Regions from separate parts of the Claveliimonas bilis genome, predicted to be linked through region 1. Evidence: predicted binding sites of a transcription regulator. Region 1 holds the regulator's gene; each other region holds the start of a gene.
The links. The regulator HrcA, encoded in region 1, represses chaperone genes, less so after heat shock. The targets are predictions, from matches to a motif close to TGTTAGCACTCNNNNNNNNNGAGTGCTAACA.
Positions count from the first base shown of each region.

Region 2: a site for HrcA is predicted at 2,918-2,948, ahead of htpG (molecular chaperone HtpG). Genes of this name have one in related genera too.
Region 3: a site for HrcA is predicted at 1,809-1,839, ahead of R2J37_RS10675 (co-chaperone GroES). Genes of this name have one in related genera too.

Region 1 covers NZ_AP027742.1:1,408,761-1,413,711, forward strand. The annotation lists gene R2J37_RS06810 (hypothetical protein) at 141-434, shown strand; gene R2J37_RS06815 (RluA family pseudouridine synthase) at 512-1,405, opposite strand; gene hrcA (heat-inducible transcriptional repressor HrcA) at 1,577-2,620, shown strand; gene grpE (nucleotide exchange factor GrpE) at 2,686-3,315, shown strand; gene dnaK (molecular chaperone DnaK) at 3,358-4,951, shown strand, end outside.
Region 2 covers NZ_AP027742.1:2,560,420-2,565,370, forward strand. The annotation lists gene R2J37_RS12370 (DUF1893 domain-containing protein) at 1-153, opposite strand, end outside; gene R2J37_RS12375 (ECF transporter S component) at 143-715, opposite strand; gene htpG (molecular chaperone HtpG) at 783-2,840, opposite strand; gene R2J37_RS12385 (FtsX-like permease family protein) at 2,980-4,951, opposite strand, start outside.
Region 3 covers NZ_AP027742.1:2,185,193-2,190,143, forward strand. The annotation lists gene groL (chaperonin GroEL) at 1-1,423, opposite strand, end outside; gene R2J37_RS10675 (co-chaperone GroES) at 1,495-1,779, opposite strand; gene R2J37_RS10680 (hypothetical protein) at 1,892-2,194, opposite strand; gene codY (GTP-sensing pleiotropic transcriptional regulator CodY) at 2,262-3,044, opposite strand; gene topA (type I DNA topoisomerase) at 3,117-4,951, opposite strand, start outside.

The sequences.
Region 1 (4,951 bases):
TTTTGTATTTATGTATTAAGTATTTAATACAATAATATAATAAGACAATTGCAAAGTCAATATTTTTTACTTGAGTTTTTTAAAAGAGAAAGGTAAACTATTCATAGAAGACGTTGAAACAGTTTCAGGAGGAATAGGAAATGAAAATTTACGATACTGTGAAAAAGGAAGAAATTGAGATCGGCGATTACAAAGATCTGATCAAGATCATGCAGGACGGCAGACAGGTAGATCTCTATCTGAAAGAGAAAAAATCGGACGAGGACGGCTATCTTACATGGGATGTAGAGCATTGGTCAAGCATTGAACCCAAGAGATTTATCCGCTGCTATTCTCTGGAAGGAAGAGTGCTGGGAGAGTCTACGGGACATAATATTTATGATCTGGAAAATGAATTTAAGCCGGAAGAAGCCCGGAAGATAGAATTAAGTTAAGAAAAATCCCGGAACGCAAACGAATGGGTGCGTTTCGGGATTTCTTCTATATATCATGTCTGTGTCTGCAGATGCTATTACGTTATATTCAGCACTTCTTTCATATCGTTTGGAAGCGGGGCAGTAAATTCCATAAATCTTCCTGTAATGGGATGTGAAAATGACAGCCGGTAGGAGTGAAGTGCCTGCCGGCTGATGTATTTCATATCCGGATTATAGAGATAATCTCCGATGAGAGGATAGCCGAGGTACTGCATGTGCACCCGGATCTGATGGGTGCGCCCGGTTTCCAGTTTCAGGGCAACTAATGTGTGAGGACCGTACACACCTACCGTACGGTAGTGAGTGACAGCGTTTTCCCCGTGCTCAAAGTCTACCATCCGCTCGATAATGGAAGTGCCTTTGCGGGCAAGAGGCGCGCATATGGTACCGGACTTAGGACTTACATGTCCGCTGGCAATAGCCAGATATTCCCGGCACAGGGCCTTTTCGCTTACCATAGAGGAAAGAATGCCGGCGCTGACAAGATGCTTTGCAACCACCGTCAGACCGGAAGTGTCTCTATCCAGACGATTGCAGCAGCGGAAAATGAAAGGTTTCCCCTGTTCCTGATAGTACCAGGCCAGTGCATTTGCCATGGAATTGGTATAATTGTTCATGGACGGGTGGATGGGCATTCCAGCAGGCTTATTGATGACAATGATATCCTCGTCTTCGTATATGATATCCAGCGGCAGATGGACGGGAGGGATCTTTTCCGAGGATTTCTCTTCGCATATGTGCACGGAAAGCAAGTCCCCTTCCTTAAGCTGCTGGCGCATATAGTAGTGGACGCCGTTTACCAGAATGCTTTTGGGCATCCGTTTGATAACAGAAAGGTTCTGGCGGGAGTAGCCTTTCCTTTTCAAAAACTGCTCTACCCGAAGCCCGTCCGCTTCTTTTCCTATTTTATAATCAATGGTTCGATTCATATATTTCTCCTGTATTCAGAGTATGCCTGTGAATAGTAGCAGTATATCACGTAAAAAATAAAAAATCTATAAATCCTGTTGACAAATAAAATTAGGAGTGATACATTAATAACCGTAGAGATTAGCACTCGGATGAAATGAGTGCTAACAAAACAAAAGGAGGCAGTTAGGATGCAGAATGCAGAAGGACTGGGTGAAAGAAAACTGAAAATTCTTCATGCGATCATCCAGACCTATCTGGAGACAGGAGAGCCGGTAGGATCCAGAACAATATCCAAATATACGGATTTGAATTTAAGTTCTGCGACGATCCGAAATGAGATGGCTGATCTGGAAGAACTTGGATATATCCTGCAGCCTCATACATCGGCAGGAAGGATTCCTTCGGACAAAGGATACCGCTTATATGTGGATATGCTGATGGAAGAAAAGGAGCAGGAGCTGAATGAAATGCAGGAGCAGATGCTGCAGAAAGCTGATAAAATGGATCAGCTTCTGAAACAGGCAGCACAGGTGCTTGCGGCAAATACCAATTATGCGACCATGGTTTCCACTCCGAGAAACAGTGCCAACAGGCTGAAGTTTATTCAGCTTTCCCAGGTAGATGAAGAGCAGGTTATTGCAGTCATTGTGCTGGGGGGGAATGTAATCAAGAATAAGATTATTAATGTAAGAGAACCCCTTGGCAATGAAAATCTTCTGAAACTGAATATGCTTTTGAATACATCACTGAACGGCATGTCTATTGAAGAAATCAATCTGGGACTGATCGCGAGGCTGAAAGAGCAGGCTGGAATCCACAGTGAAGTGATCAGCGATGTGCTTGATGCAGTTGCCGATGCAATACAGATTGATGAGGATATGCAGATTTATACAAGCGGCGCTACGAATATTTTCAAATATCCGGAGCTTAGCGATAAGCAGAGCGCCCAGGAAATCATCAGTGCCTTTGAGGAAAAACAGCAGCTGACCGAGCTGGTTACCCAGACCCTTTCACAGGAAGACAATACCGGGATTCAGGTATATATTGGAGATGAGACTCCGGTACAGACCATGAAAGACTGCAGCGTTGTAACTGCAACATATGAATTGGGAGATGGGATGCGGGGTACGATAGGTATTATCGGACCGAAGCGAATGGATTATGAACATGTGTTAAAATCGCTGAAGCGCCTTCAAGGTGAATTGGATGCGATGTTTCATAAGAAAGAATAAGAAAGGTGGATGAACCCTTGGAAGAGAATAAAAAAGAGACAGGACAGGAAAAGAGCCAGGAAGAAATGGTAAAAGAAGCTGTGGAGGAAGCAAAAAAAGCAGCAGCTGACCAGGAAAATGCTGAAACAGACAAAGAGGAAACAGCAGAGGGTCAGGAAGAAGCCAAAGAAGAAGACGTTAAAGAAGGGGAAGACACAGAAGAAACCCAGCAGGAGAAGCAGGGCGATAAAAAGTTCTTTGGCAGAAAGAATAAAAAAGACAAAAAAGATGAAAAGATCGAGGAGCTTACAGATAAGCTCACAAGGCAGATGGCCGAGTTTGATAACTTCCGCAAACGTACAGAAAAGGAAAAATCCCAGATGTATGAGGTTGGAGCGAAAGATATCATAGAAAAAATCCTTCCGGTTGTTGACAACTTTGAGCGAGGACTTGCAGCGGTAGCTGAGGAGGATAAGGAGCATCCGTTCATGCAGGGCATGGATAAGGTGTATAAACAGTTGATGACTACACTGGATGAGATTGGGGTGAAACCGATCGAGGCAGTGGGTCAGGAATTTAACCCTGATTTTCACAATGCAGTGATGCATGTGGAGAATGAAAATTTCGGTGAGAACATGGTAGCCGAGGAATTTCAGAAAGGTTATACCTACCGTGACAGCGTGGTAAGACACAGCATGGTAAAGGTAGCAAACTAACAGGCAAACAATCAAATTTTTATAAAACAGGAGGAATAGATCATGGGAAAAATCATTGGTATTGACTTAGGTACGACAAACAGCTGTGTAGCCGTAATGGAAGGCGGACAGCCAGTAGTTATTGCGAATACAGAAGGCGCAAGGACAACACCGTCTGTAGTGGCATTTACAAAAACAGGAGAAAGGCTTGTAGGTGAGCCTGCAAAACGTCAGGCAGTTACAAATGCTGAGAAGACAATCTCTTCTATCAAAAGAGAGATGGGATCTGATTACAAGGTAGAGATTGACGGAAAGAAATACTCTCCGCAGGAAATCTCCGCAATGATCCTTCAGAAACTGAAAGCAGACGCAGAAGGATATCTTGGCGAGAAAGTGACAGAGGCAGTTATTACAGTTCCTGCTTATTTCAACGACGCACAGCGTCAGGCAACAAAGGATGCAGGAAAAATTGCAGGTCTGGATGTAAAACGTATTATCAACGAGCCTACAGCGGCAGCTCTTGCATATGGTCTTGACAATGAAAAAGAACAGAAGATCATGGTATACGATTTAGGAGGCGGTACATTCGACGTTTCCATCATTGAAATCGGCGACGGTGTTATTGAAGTATTGTCTACAGCCGGAAACAACAGACTTGGCGGTGATGACTTCGACCAGAAGATCACAGATTATATGATCTCTGAATTTAAGAAAACAGAAGGTGTTGACTTATCTACAGATAAGATGGCGCTTCAGAGACTGAAAGAAGCTGCAGAGAAGGCAAAGAAAGAGCTGTCTTCTGCAACAACAACAAATATCAACCTTCCGTTCATTACTGCAACAGCAGAAGGACCGAAGCATTTCGATATGAATCTTACAAGAGCAAAATTTGATGAACTGACTCACGACCTGGTAGAAAAGACTGCAGAGCCGGTACAAAGAGCACTCTCTGATGCAGGCATCACATCTTCAGAACTTGGTCAGGTACTGCTGGTAGGTGGTTCTACACGTATTCCGGCTGTACAGGATAAAGTAAAACAGCTGACAGGCAAAGAGCCAAGCAAATCTCTGAATCCGGATGAATGTGTTGCACTTGGTGCTTCCGTACAGGGCGGTAAGCTGGCAGGAGATGCAGGCGCAGGAGATATTCTCCTTCTGGATGTTACTCCACTTTCCCTGTCTATTGAGACAATGGGAGGCGTTGCAACAAGACTGATCGAGAGAAACACGACCATTCCTACAAAGAAGAGCCAGATCTTCTCTACAGCTGCAGACAATCAGACAGCAGTAGACATCAACGTTGTACAGGGTGAGAGACAGTTCGCAAGGGACAACAAGTCACTTGGACAGTTCAGACTGGATGGAATCCCGCCGGCACCACGCGGAATCCCGCAGATCGAAGTTACATTCGATATCGATGCAAATGGTATTGTAAATGTATCTGCAAAAGACCTGGGAACAGGAAAAGAACAGCACATTACAATTACTGCCGGATCCAATATGTCTGATGAAGATATTGAGAAAGCTGTAAAAGAAGCTGCAGCATTTGAGGCACAGGATAAGAAACGAAAAGAAGGAATTGATACAAAGAACGATGCAGATGCATTCGTATTCCAGACAGAGAAAGCTCTGGAGGAAGTAGGAGATAAGATCGACG
Region 2 (4,951 bases), 1.2 Mb from region 1:
GAACCCTTTCAGATCCTCCCCGGCTTCCAGCCATTCAACTAACGGCAGAACTCCCCGTTTTTCTGTTGTCAGTATCTGTTCCCCTCTGCAGAGAACGCAGGTGTATCTGCTCTTGTCAAGAATTTCTACCGCTCTTCTAAGATCACTGCTCATTTTTTGCCCTGTTATTGATCCAGAATACAAGCAGCGGCAGCAGAGTCCACTGCAGGATCAATCCCGGAAGCCCTGTAACAATGCTGTTCCAGATAACAGGCATCTGGATTCCCTGTACACCCAGCAGAGAAACCCCGGCTACAATTGCAGCTGCACGCACCAGACGTCCTGCAATCTGCACAAGAACTACTTTTGCCAGTACAGGCATACTTACATTTCTAAGAAGACCTGCCGCCAGTCCGTAAACTGCCAGCTCGATCATCATAAACGGAAGCATAGCTGCTCCCGGCATTCCTGACAGCGCAAAGCTTACAAGGGGACCAAACACTCCGGCAACTGCTCCCGCATAAGGTCCTGCCATCAGTCCTGCCAGAATGATCGGAAGATGCATGGGAAGAAATGTCTCTCCAAGTGCTGTACCAAGTCCCGATACCGCTCCCATTACATGAAATAACTGTGGAATTACAACTGCTCCTGCTACCGCTGCAAATGCGGCAAGAGCCTGTGTTTTGAAAGCCAGTTTCGGAAGATCCTTTTGTTTTGTAATAATCGTGTTTGCCATACTTTCTCTCCTTTCCATTTTTGTTCTGTCATCCTCTTCTCTTGTCAAAAGAGTGTCCCATCCGCTTTTATTTTGTCAGCAGCATCATAATGTCATTGCTTCTCTGTACAAAAGCTGTCATCTCTTCCGGGCTTAAAGGCTTATGAGCCAGCATTGCCAGATCATAAAGCTGTCTGCAGATCACCGGAACCTTCTCATTATCTTTGTTTTCAACTACAAACTGGACCAGTGGATGGTTGGCATTCAGAGTCAGCGTACTGTCTGTACCGAACATGGACGGATCCATTCCCGTCATGCCGTACATTTTCATCATTTCCTGCATACGTCTGCTCTGCTCTGACAGAGTGATCATAGAAGCCACCTTGTCATCTTTCAGTTTTTCAACCTTTACATTCAGTTTATCATTATCCAGAGCTTTTTTAAAGACCTCTGTTAAAGTATCCGCTGTTTTCTGGAAGTTTTCTTTTTCTTCTTCCTTCACTTCTTCCTTTGCAGATTCTGTAATGTCAGCATCGATGCGCTGGAACTGTATATTTTGGTTCCTCTGTTCCAGTTGTGTGATAAACGGAGAGTCGATATTGTGGTTCAGGATCACCGCATCCAGTCCCTGAGTGCGGAACATATTGATATACTGGCTCTGCTGCTGTTCATCTGTCACATAATAGATAGTAGTCTTCGGCTCTTCCTTCTTCTCTTCACCCTCTGTCTCCTCTTTCTGATCCTTCGGATCGATTAAAGTTCCGCCGTTTTCCTCTACACACTCTTTCAGAGTCATATATTTATGGTCGATATTCTTGAAGAGAATGTAATCCATCATCTTGTCACAGAATTTTTCGTCCTTCAGGCAGCCGAATTTAATAAACGGACTGATATCATCCCAGTATTTCTCATAATTTTCCTTGTCAGTCTTACACATGCCGCTCAGTTTATCAGCTACCTTTTTGGAGATATAATCTGCAATCTTTGTCACAAATCCATCGTTCTGAAGCGCGCTTCTTGATACATTCAACGGAAGATCCGGACAGTCGATCACTCCTTTTAATACCATCAGGAACTCCGGAATCACTTCTTTGATGTTATCAGCAATAAATACCTGGTTGTTATACAGCTTAATGGTTCCCTCAATGGAATCGTACTCTGTGTTGATCTTCGGGAAATAAAGGATACCCTTTAAATTGAAAGGATAATCCATATTTAAATGAATCCAGAAGAGCGGCTCCTTGTAGTCCAGGAACACCTTTCTGTAAAATTCTATATAATCCTCCTTGGAACATTCATTCGGATGTTTTGTCCAGAGAGGATGGATGTCATTGATCGCAACCGGACGCTTGTTGATCTTTACTTTGTCCTTTGCCGGGGATACTTCTACCATTTCTTTCTCCCCGTTTTCATTTTCCTTCTCTTCCATCTTGGCTTCCTCATGGATCCGTTCTACAACAACGTCATCCTCTTTCAGGTCAGCCTCATCGATCGTCTCATATTCCTGCTCCGCATTGGCTTTGGACAGGAAAATTTCCACCGGCATAAAAGAGCAGTACTTCTCCAGAACTTCTCTTACACGATACTCATTTGCAAATTCCAGGCTGTCATCATTCAGGAAAAGAGTAATTTCCGTTCCGACTCCTTCTTTATTTCCGTCTGACATCTCATATTCTGTCCCGCCATTGCTGACCCAGTGCACCGGCGCGGATCCTTCCTTATAGGAAAGAGTATCGATATGAACTTCATCAGCCACCATAAACGCTGAATAAAATCCAAGTCCGAAATGTCCGATCATGTCATCTTCCGTTGTTTTGTCCTTGTACTTTTCCAAAAATTCTGTTGCTCCTGAAAAGGCGATCTGAGTAATGTACTCTTCCACCTCATCTGCTGTCATACCGATACCATTATCGATAAATTTCAGTGTCTTTTCTTCCGGATTTACGATCACCTGGATCTGCGGTTTATAATCATCCGCCATCTGATATTCTCCCATCATATCAAGCTTTTTCAGCTTTGTGATGGCGTCGCACCCATTTGAGATCATCTCACGGACGAAGATGTCGTGATCAGAATACACCCACTTCTTAATGATTGGGAAAATATTCTCACTGCTGATAGATAAATTTCCTTTTTTTGCTGCCATTTATATCACTCCTTATAAATTCTCTTTTTCTCGTCTAAAAAATATGATAATACCCTCTGTTTTAAATGTCAATAAAAAATTAGCACTCTTTTGACAAGAGTGCTAATAATTCCCTTAAAAATATAAAAATTTCATAAATTTATTCCACGCTCTTTAAGGATTCTACCATATCAATGCGCTTCAGTTTAAAATACATTACCCAGTTTACGAACATGGAAAATCCCAATGTAAAGAGAAGGCTGTACAGATAACTCGGGAAATGGATCACTCTGCCGAACATGATCTCGTCTACCTCCACAGTGACAATAATAAACTGAAGCAGAAGCCGTCCAAGCCCCATTCCCGCAAGGGCTCCTATCAATGTGAGAAGAATATTCTCCCGGTATACATAGGAAGCCACCTCTATGTCATAAAATCCCAGTACTTTGATGGTTGCAAGTTCCCGTTTTCTTTCTGTAATATTAATGGTATTCAGATTATAAAGTACTACAAAAGCCAGCATTCCGGCCGATATGATCAGTACAACAATGACCAGATTTAAACTTTGAAGCATATCATCCAGCCTGCCTTCTATACTGGTAGTGTAACTGATATTCAGCACATTTTCATTGTCCAGAAGACGGCTTCCGATCTGTTCCGCCTGATCTTCTTTTCCATCCTGCAGTTTCACAAGGACTCCATTATATTTTGCCTGTGCTCCAAATAGCTCCTCATAATATTCCGGTGACAGATAAATGTAATGTCCTATATAATTTTCACAGATAGCCTCTACCGTCACTTCCTTTTCACCAAGACCGTTATCTTCCAGCTTCACGGTATCTCCGGTTTCCACGCCAAGGGCTTCCGCCGCTTTTTCTGTCAGGATAGCTCCCTCGCCTTCCAGCGTATAGGATTCTGATGAGGTTCTGCTTCGGAATGTAAGGAAATCCTCAATATGTTCTGTACTTTCCGGTACTGTAAGATAGACATCCAGAGTTTCACTGTCTGATTTCACCTCCAGATTCTGCATCCGGACCTGGAGTTCTCCGTCTACAGCCTTTTCGTCCTTTACCGCATTTACGATCTCATCTTTTTCCTCTGCAGATAATCCATCATCATAGTAAACTGCGGCATCATAATGCTGAATCTCCTGATATTGCAGATCCGGGACCTCAAAAATGCTGTCCTTCAGCCCAAAGCCCACTACCATCAGAGCCATGCAGCCTCCTATACCAAACACTGTCATAAAAAACCGTTTTTTATAGCGGACCAGATTTCGTATAGAAGATTTCCACGTAAAATTCAAATGCCGCCAGATCAGTCCCACTCTCTCCAGAAGAATCCTCTGCCCCTGTTTTGGCGCCGGAGGACGCATCAGCTGGGCCGGAACACTTGCCAGTTCTTTATAACAGGCCATAAGTGTTGCCGCAAGAGTACAGAGCACAGCGATCAAAATTGCCTGCAATGCATAGCTCATGTGATAGGGCACAAGCATATCGGGAATATGCTGATACATGATCTTATAAGCATATATGATGATCCACGGAAAGATCTTTTCTCCTAAAAGTACACCGACAATGCTTCCGCCCAGAGTAGCTGTTAGAGCATATGTAATATATTTCCCCGCAATAGCCAATTTGCTGTATCCAAGAGCTTTCAGCGTTCCGATCTGGATTCTCTGCTCCTCCACCATTCTTGTCATAGCAGTAAGGCTGATAAGCGCCGCTACCAGAAAGAATACAGCCGGAAATACCTGCCCGATAGCTCTCATCCTGTCGGCGTTGTCCCCGTATCCGTCATACTCCGCCAGTGCGCTGCTCCTGTCCTGCACATACCATTCAGGGTTTTCGATCTTTTCTATTTCTGCTCTGGCATCGGCGATTTCCTGCTTTGCCTCCTCAAGCTGTCTCTCACCGTCCGCAATCTTTGCTTCTCCGTCTGCGATCTGCTGCGCTGCCTCAGCTGCCGCCTTCTCATATTCGGACCATCCGTCCTGAATTTCTTTTTCACCGGATGCCAGTTCGTTTTTCCCTGACTGAAGAGTTTTTTCCTGACCGTTTAGCATCTCCCACGCTGCATCAATCTGGGCCTGCCCGGCATCGATCTGTCTTTTCGATGCATCCAGCTCCTCT
Region 3 (4,951 bases), 780 kb from region 1:
GTCCCGGCTCTGATTCTCTGACTTTATTGATGATAACCGCACCTTCCAGGCCTGCATTTGCAACAATGTGGAATAATGGAGCTTCCAGAGCTTTCAGTACAACATTTGCTCCTGTCTTCTCGTCGCCTTCCAGAGTATCAGCAAGTTTTGCCACTTCCTTGGAAGCGTGGATATATGCAGATCCGCCTCCGGCAATAATTCCTTCCTCGACTGCCGCTCTTGTAGCTGCAAGAGCATCTTCCATACGAAGTTTTGCTTCTTTCATTTCTGTCTCTGTTGCTGCTCCGACACGGATTACTGCCACACCGCCTGCCAGTTTTGCAAGTCTTTCCTGAAGTTTTTCTCTGTCGAAGTCAGAAGTGGTCTCCTCGATCTGCTTTTTGATCTGTGCAACACGGGCTGCAATTGCTTCTTTATCTCCAAGTCCATCTACAATAACTGTATTTTCTTTCTGAACTTTTACAGATTTTGCACGTCCCAGCTGATCCATTGTTGTCTCTTTCAGATCCAGCCCAAGTTCATCGGAAATTACCTGTCCGCCTGTCAGGATTGCAATGTCTTCCAGCATTGCTTTTCTTCTGTCACCATATCCCGGAGCTTTTACCGCTGCCACATTAAATGTTCCACGCAGTTTGTTGACAATAAGAGTTGTCAGAGCTTCACCTTCTACATCTTCAGCAATAATGAGAAGTCTTGCTCCTGCCTGTACGATCTGCTCAAGAAGAGGAAGGATCTCCTGGATATTGGAAATCTTCTTATCTGTGATCAGAATATACGGATCTTCCAGATTTGCTTCCATTTTATCCATATCTGTTGCCATATAAGCAGATACATATCCGCGGTCAAACTGCATACCTTCTACCAGATCCAGCTCTGTCTGCATAGTCTTGGATTCCTCGATAGTGATAACACCGTCGTTGGAAACTTTCTCCATTGCCTCTGCGACCATTTCACCTACTTCATCGTCGCTTGCGGAAATTGCTGCAACTCTTGCAATCTGATCTCTTCCTGTTACTTTGCTGCTCATTTTCTGGATCGCTTCTACTGCTGTCTCTGTTGCTTTCTTCATTCCTTTTCTCAAAACGATCGGATTTGCTCCTGCTGCCAGGTTCTTCATTCCTTCATGGACCATAGCCTGTGCAAGCACAGTTGCTGTTGTTGTTCCGTCTCCGGCAACATCGTTTGTCTTAGATGCAACTTCACGGATCAGCTGCGCTCCCATGTTTTCAAAAGCATCCTCAAGCTCAATTTCTTTTGCGATCGTTACACCGTCGTTTGTAATAAGCGGAGCTCCGAAAGATTTGTCAAGGACTACATTTCTTCCTTTTGGTCCAAGTGTCACTCTGACTGTATCGGCCAGCTGATTTACTCCTGATTCCAGAGCTGCTCTGGCATCTGCTCCGTATTTGATTTCCTTTGCCATGATAACATTCCTCCTAGTTCTTCTATTTTCAATGTCTATGATCTGTAATCTATCTTAGCTTATTTGTATCTCTATTCAATCACTGCAAGAATATCGCTCTGTCTTACAATGATGTATGTTTCTTCATCAGCTTCTACTTCTGTACCAGCATACTTGGAATAGATAACCTGCTGTCCTTCTTTCACATGCATTTCTACTTCTTTGCCGTCTACAACTCCACCCGGTCCTACTGCGATAACTTCTGCCTGCTGCGGTTTTTCCTTATTCTGTCCCGGCAGAACAATTCCGGATTTTGTTGTTTCTTCAGCAACTAACTGTTTCAATACAACTCTGTCTCCCAATGGTACTAATTTCATGAATGGTTCCTCCTTTAAGCTATCTATTTTGTTAGCACTCATAAAAAGAGAGTGCTAAAAAACTCTAGTTATAAAATAGCACTCTCCTTTTCGTTTGTCAACACACTTTCTGTTAGTTTAGATTATTTTTATAAAATCCATTTTCAATGCCAAATACAAGCTGGCTTCCATTTTTATCAAGAAATCTTTCCTTTACTCTCCCCTGGCATACCAGCTCCTCTTCAGCCATAAGGGTACAGCTGTATTCTGCATCCAGCGATATCCTTGTAATATCTTCTCCGTTCATAACCAGATATATGCGTTCCCCTTCCTCATCATACCTGCTGACTGTGCATGTGTACTCTGTCCTGTCCAGGGGTTCGTCTTCCAGGAATACACTGGTCATCTTCAGCACTGCGCTGCATTTTTCAAACATAAAGTCCTCCTTCTCAAAAGAAGGGTATCAGTTCCCCGATACCCTTTGCTTTGTGCTGTCCTGATTTTTATTTGTTTCTTTCTTCTTTGATCTTTTCCAGTTCTGTGAAAACATAATCATTCACTACTTTAATGTAAGTACCTTTCATTCCGGAAGATCTTGATTCGATTACTCCGGCGCTTTCAAATTTCCGGAGCGCATTTACAATGACTGATCTGGTAATTCCCACCCGGTCTGCAATTTTGCTTGCCACAAGAATCCCTTCTGTTCCTTCCAGTTCATCAAAAATATGAATGATCGCTTCCAGCTCCGAGAAGGACAATGTGCTGATGGCTGACTGTACAATGTGTTCTTTTCTTGTCTCCTCTGCATTTTCTTCGTTTACAGAACGAAGCATTTCCAAGCCTACTACTGTTGTTCCATACTCACTTAAAATAATATCATCAATTTCATAGCCGGCATTCTGTTTGTAGATAAATAATGTTCCAAGCCTCTCTCCAGCAATATCAATGGGAGTGATGATCGCCTGATATCCTTTTGCTGCCTCCGGGGAAAATCCCAGAGTTTCCAAATTTACATTTTCCTTAGTAGACAGGATATTCAAAAGCCTCTCATTGAGCATCTCATCAATGTGGCAGCCCACTTCACCTTTGATCAATTCTGTGATCACACCTACACCACTGCATCTGCTGACTCCAAGAACTTTTCCTTTTTTACTGATTACCAATACATTGGAATCCAATATTTCTGTCAACACTTCACAGATGTCATTGAAAACTACTTTGCTGGAGTTATTGTTGTGCAGTAATTTATTGATTTTTCTTGTTTTATCTAATAATTGTACACTCATAAGCATCCTCCATCCTTTGAACATTATATTATCATACAATTCTGGAAATTACAATGATTATGCGAAATTTTCTTAATTATCTTTTGCTTTTTTTGCTTCTACATATCCGCATTTTTCATTCATACAGACAAGTTTACTTCCCTTTTCTACCATGTAACCGCCGCATTTTGAACATTTCTGCTCTGACGGCTTCTGCCAGGACATAAAATCACAATCCGGATTATCTTCACATCCGTAATATTTTCTTCCTTTTTTCGTTTTTCTAAGGACAATATCTTTCCCGCATTTGGGACATTTCACTCCGATTTTTTCCAGATAGGGCTTCGTATTGCGGCACTCCGGAAATCCGGGGCAGGCAAGAAATCTTCCGTGAGGTCCATACTTGATCACCATATTCCGTCCGCATTCTTCACAGATCACATCTGTGACTTCATCTTCAATCTTGACGCTTTCCTGCTCTTTTTCTGCAATCTTTACCGCTTCTTCCAGATCAGGGTAAAAATTTTCAATTACTGTTTTCCATGCGACTTTTCCTTCTGCAACTTTATCAAGAAGGCCTTCCATGTTTGCCGTAAAATTCACATCTACAATGGCCGGAAAGGACTGCTTCATAATATTGTTCACTACCTCTCCGATCTCCGTCAGGTAAAGATTCCTGTTTTCCTTTGCTACATATCTTCTGGCTATAATTGTAGAAATCGTGGGGGCATAAGTACTGGGGCGCCCGATTCCAAGCTCTTCCAGTGTCTTTACAAGGGAAGCTTCCGTATAATGTGCCGGCGGCTGGGTAAAATGCTGTTTTGTGTCAAATTTTTCCCAATTCAGGACAGAATCTTTATCCAGTCCCTTCAAGAGCACATTGGTTTCTTCTTTTTCCTCATCTGCTTCTGTGTAAACTGTGCGGAATCCTTCAAAAACAATCTTAGAAGCCGCAACCTGAAAACGGTAATCTCCCGCCGCAATTCTGACAGATGTTGTCTCATATTTTGCCGGTTTCATCCTGCTGGCGACAAATCTCTTCCAGATCAACTGATACAGGCGGAACTGATCTCTGCTCAAAGATTCTTTCATAGCAGCCGGAGTTCTTGTTACATCTGTAGGACGAATAGCCTCATGGGCATCCTGTATGTTCTTTCCATTTTCCTTTCCCGCTGCACCGGAAGCGACAAATTCACTTCCGTAATTTCCCGAGATGTACTCCCTTACACTGGCTTCCGCCTCATCGGAAACACGGGTGGAGTCTGTACGCAGATAAGTGATAAGACCCACTGTTCCGTTTCCTTTAATATCGATTCCTTCATAAAGCTGCTGTGCAATACGCATCGTTTTCTGCGTAGCAAAGTTCAGCACTTTCGATGCCTCCTGCTGCATGGTACTGGTAGTGAAAGGCACCGGAGCTTTTTTGTAGCGCTCTCCTTTTTTGATATCTGCCACCTGATAGTCTGCTCCCTCCAGCTCTTTTACTATCTGGTTCAGCTCGCTTTCAGAACGAATCGTCATTTTTTGCTTTTCAGTCCCATAGAATTTAGCTGTCAGAGGCTTCCTCTCACCCTTTACTTTTAAGACGGCATCCAGAGTCCAATATTCTTCGGGAATAAAGGCATTGATCTCTTCCTCCCGGTCTGCGATGATCCGAAGAGCCACAGACTGTACACGTCCGGCGCTTAATCCCCTCTTTACTTTCGCCCACAAAAGAGGACTGATCTTATATCCAACGACACGATCCAGCGCCCGCCGGGCCTGCTGGGCATCTACAAGATCCATATCAATCTCTCTTGCATTTTTAATGGATGCTTTTACTGCATTTTTAGTGATCTCGTTAAAGCTGATCCTATATGTCTTTTTATCTTCCAGTTTCAATGCTTTACACAAATGCCAGGAAATCGCTTCCCCTTCGCGGTCAGGGT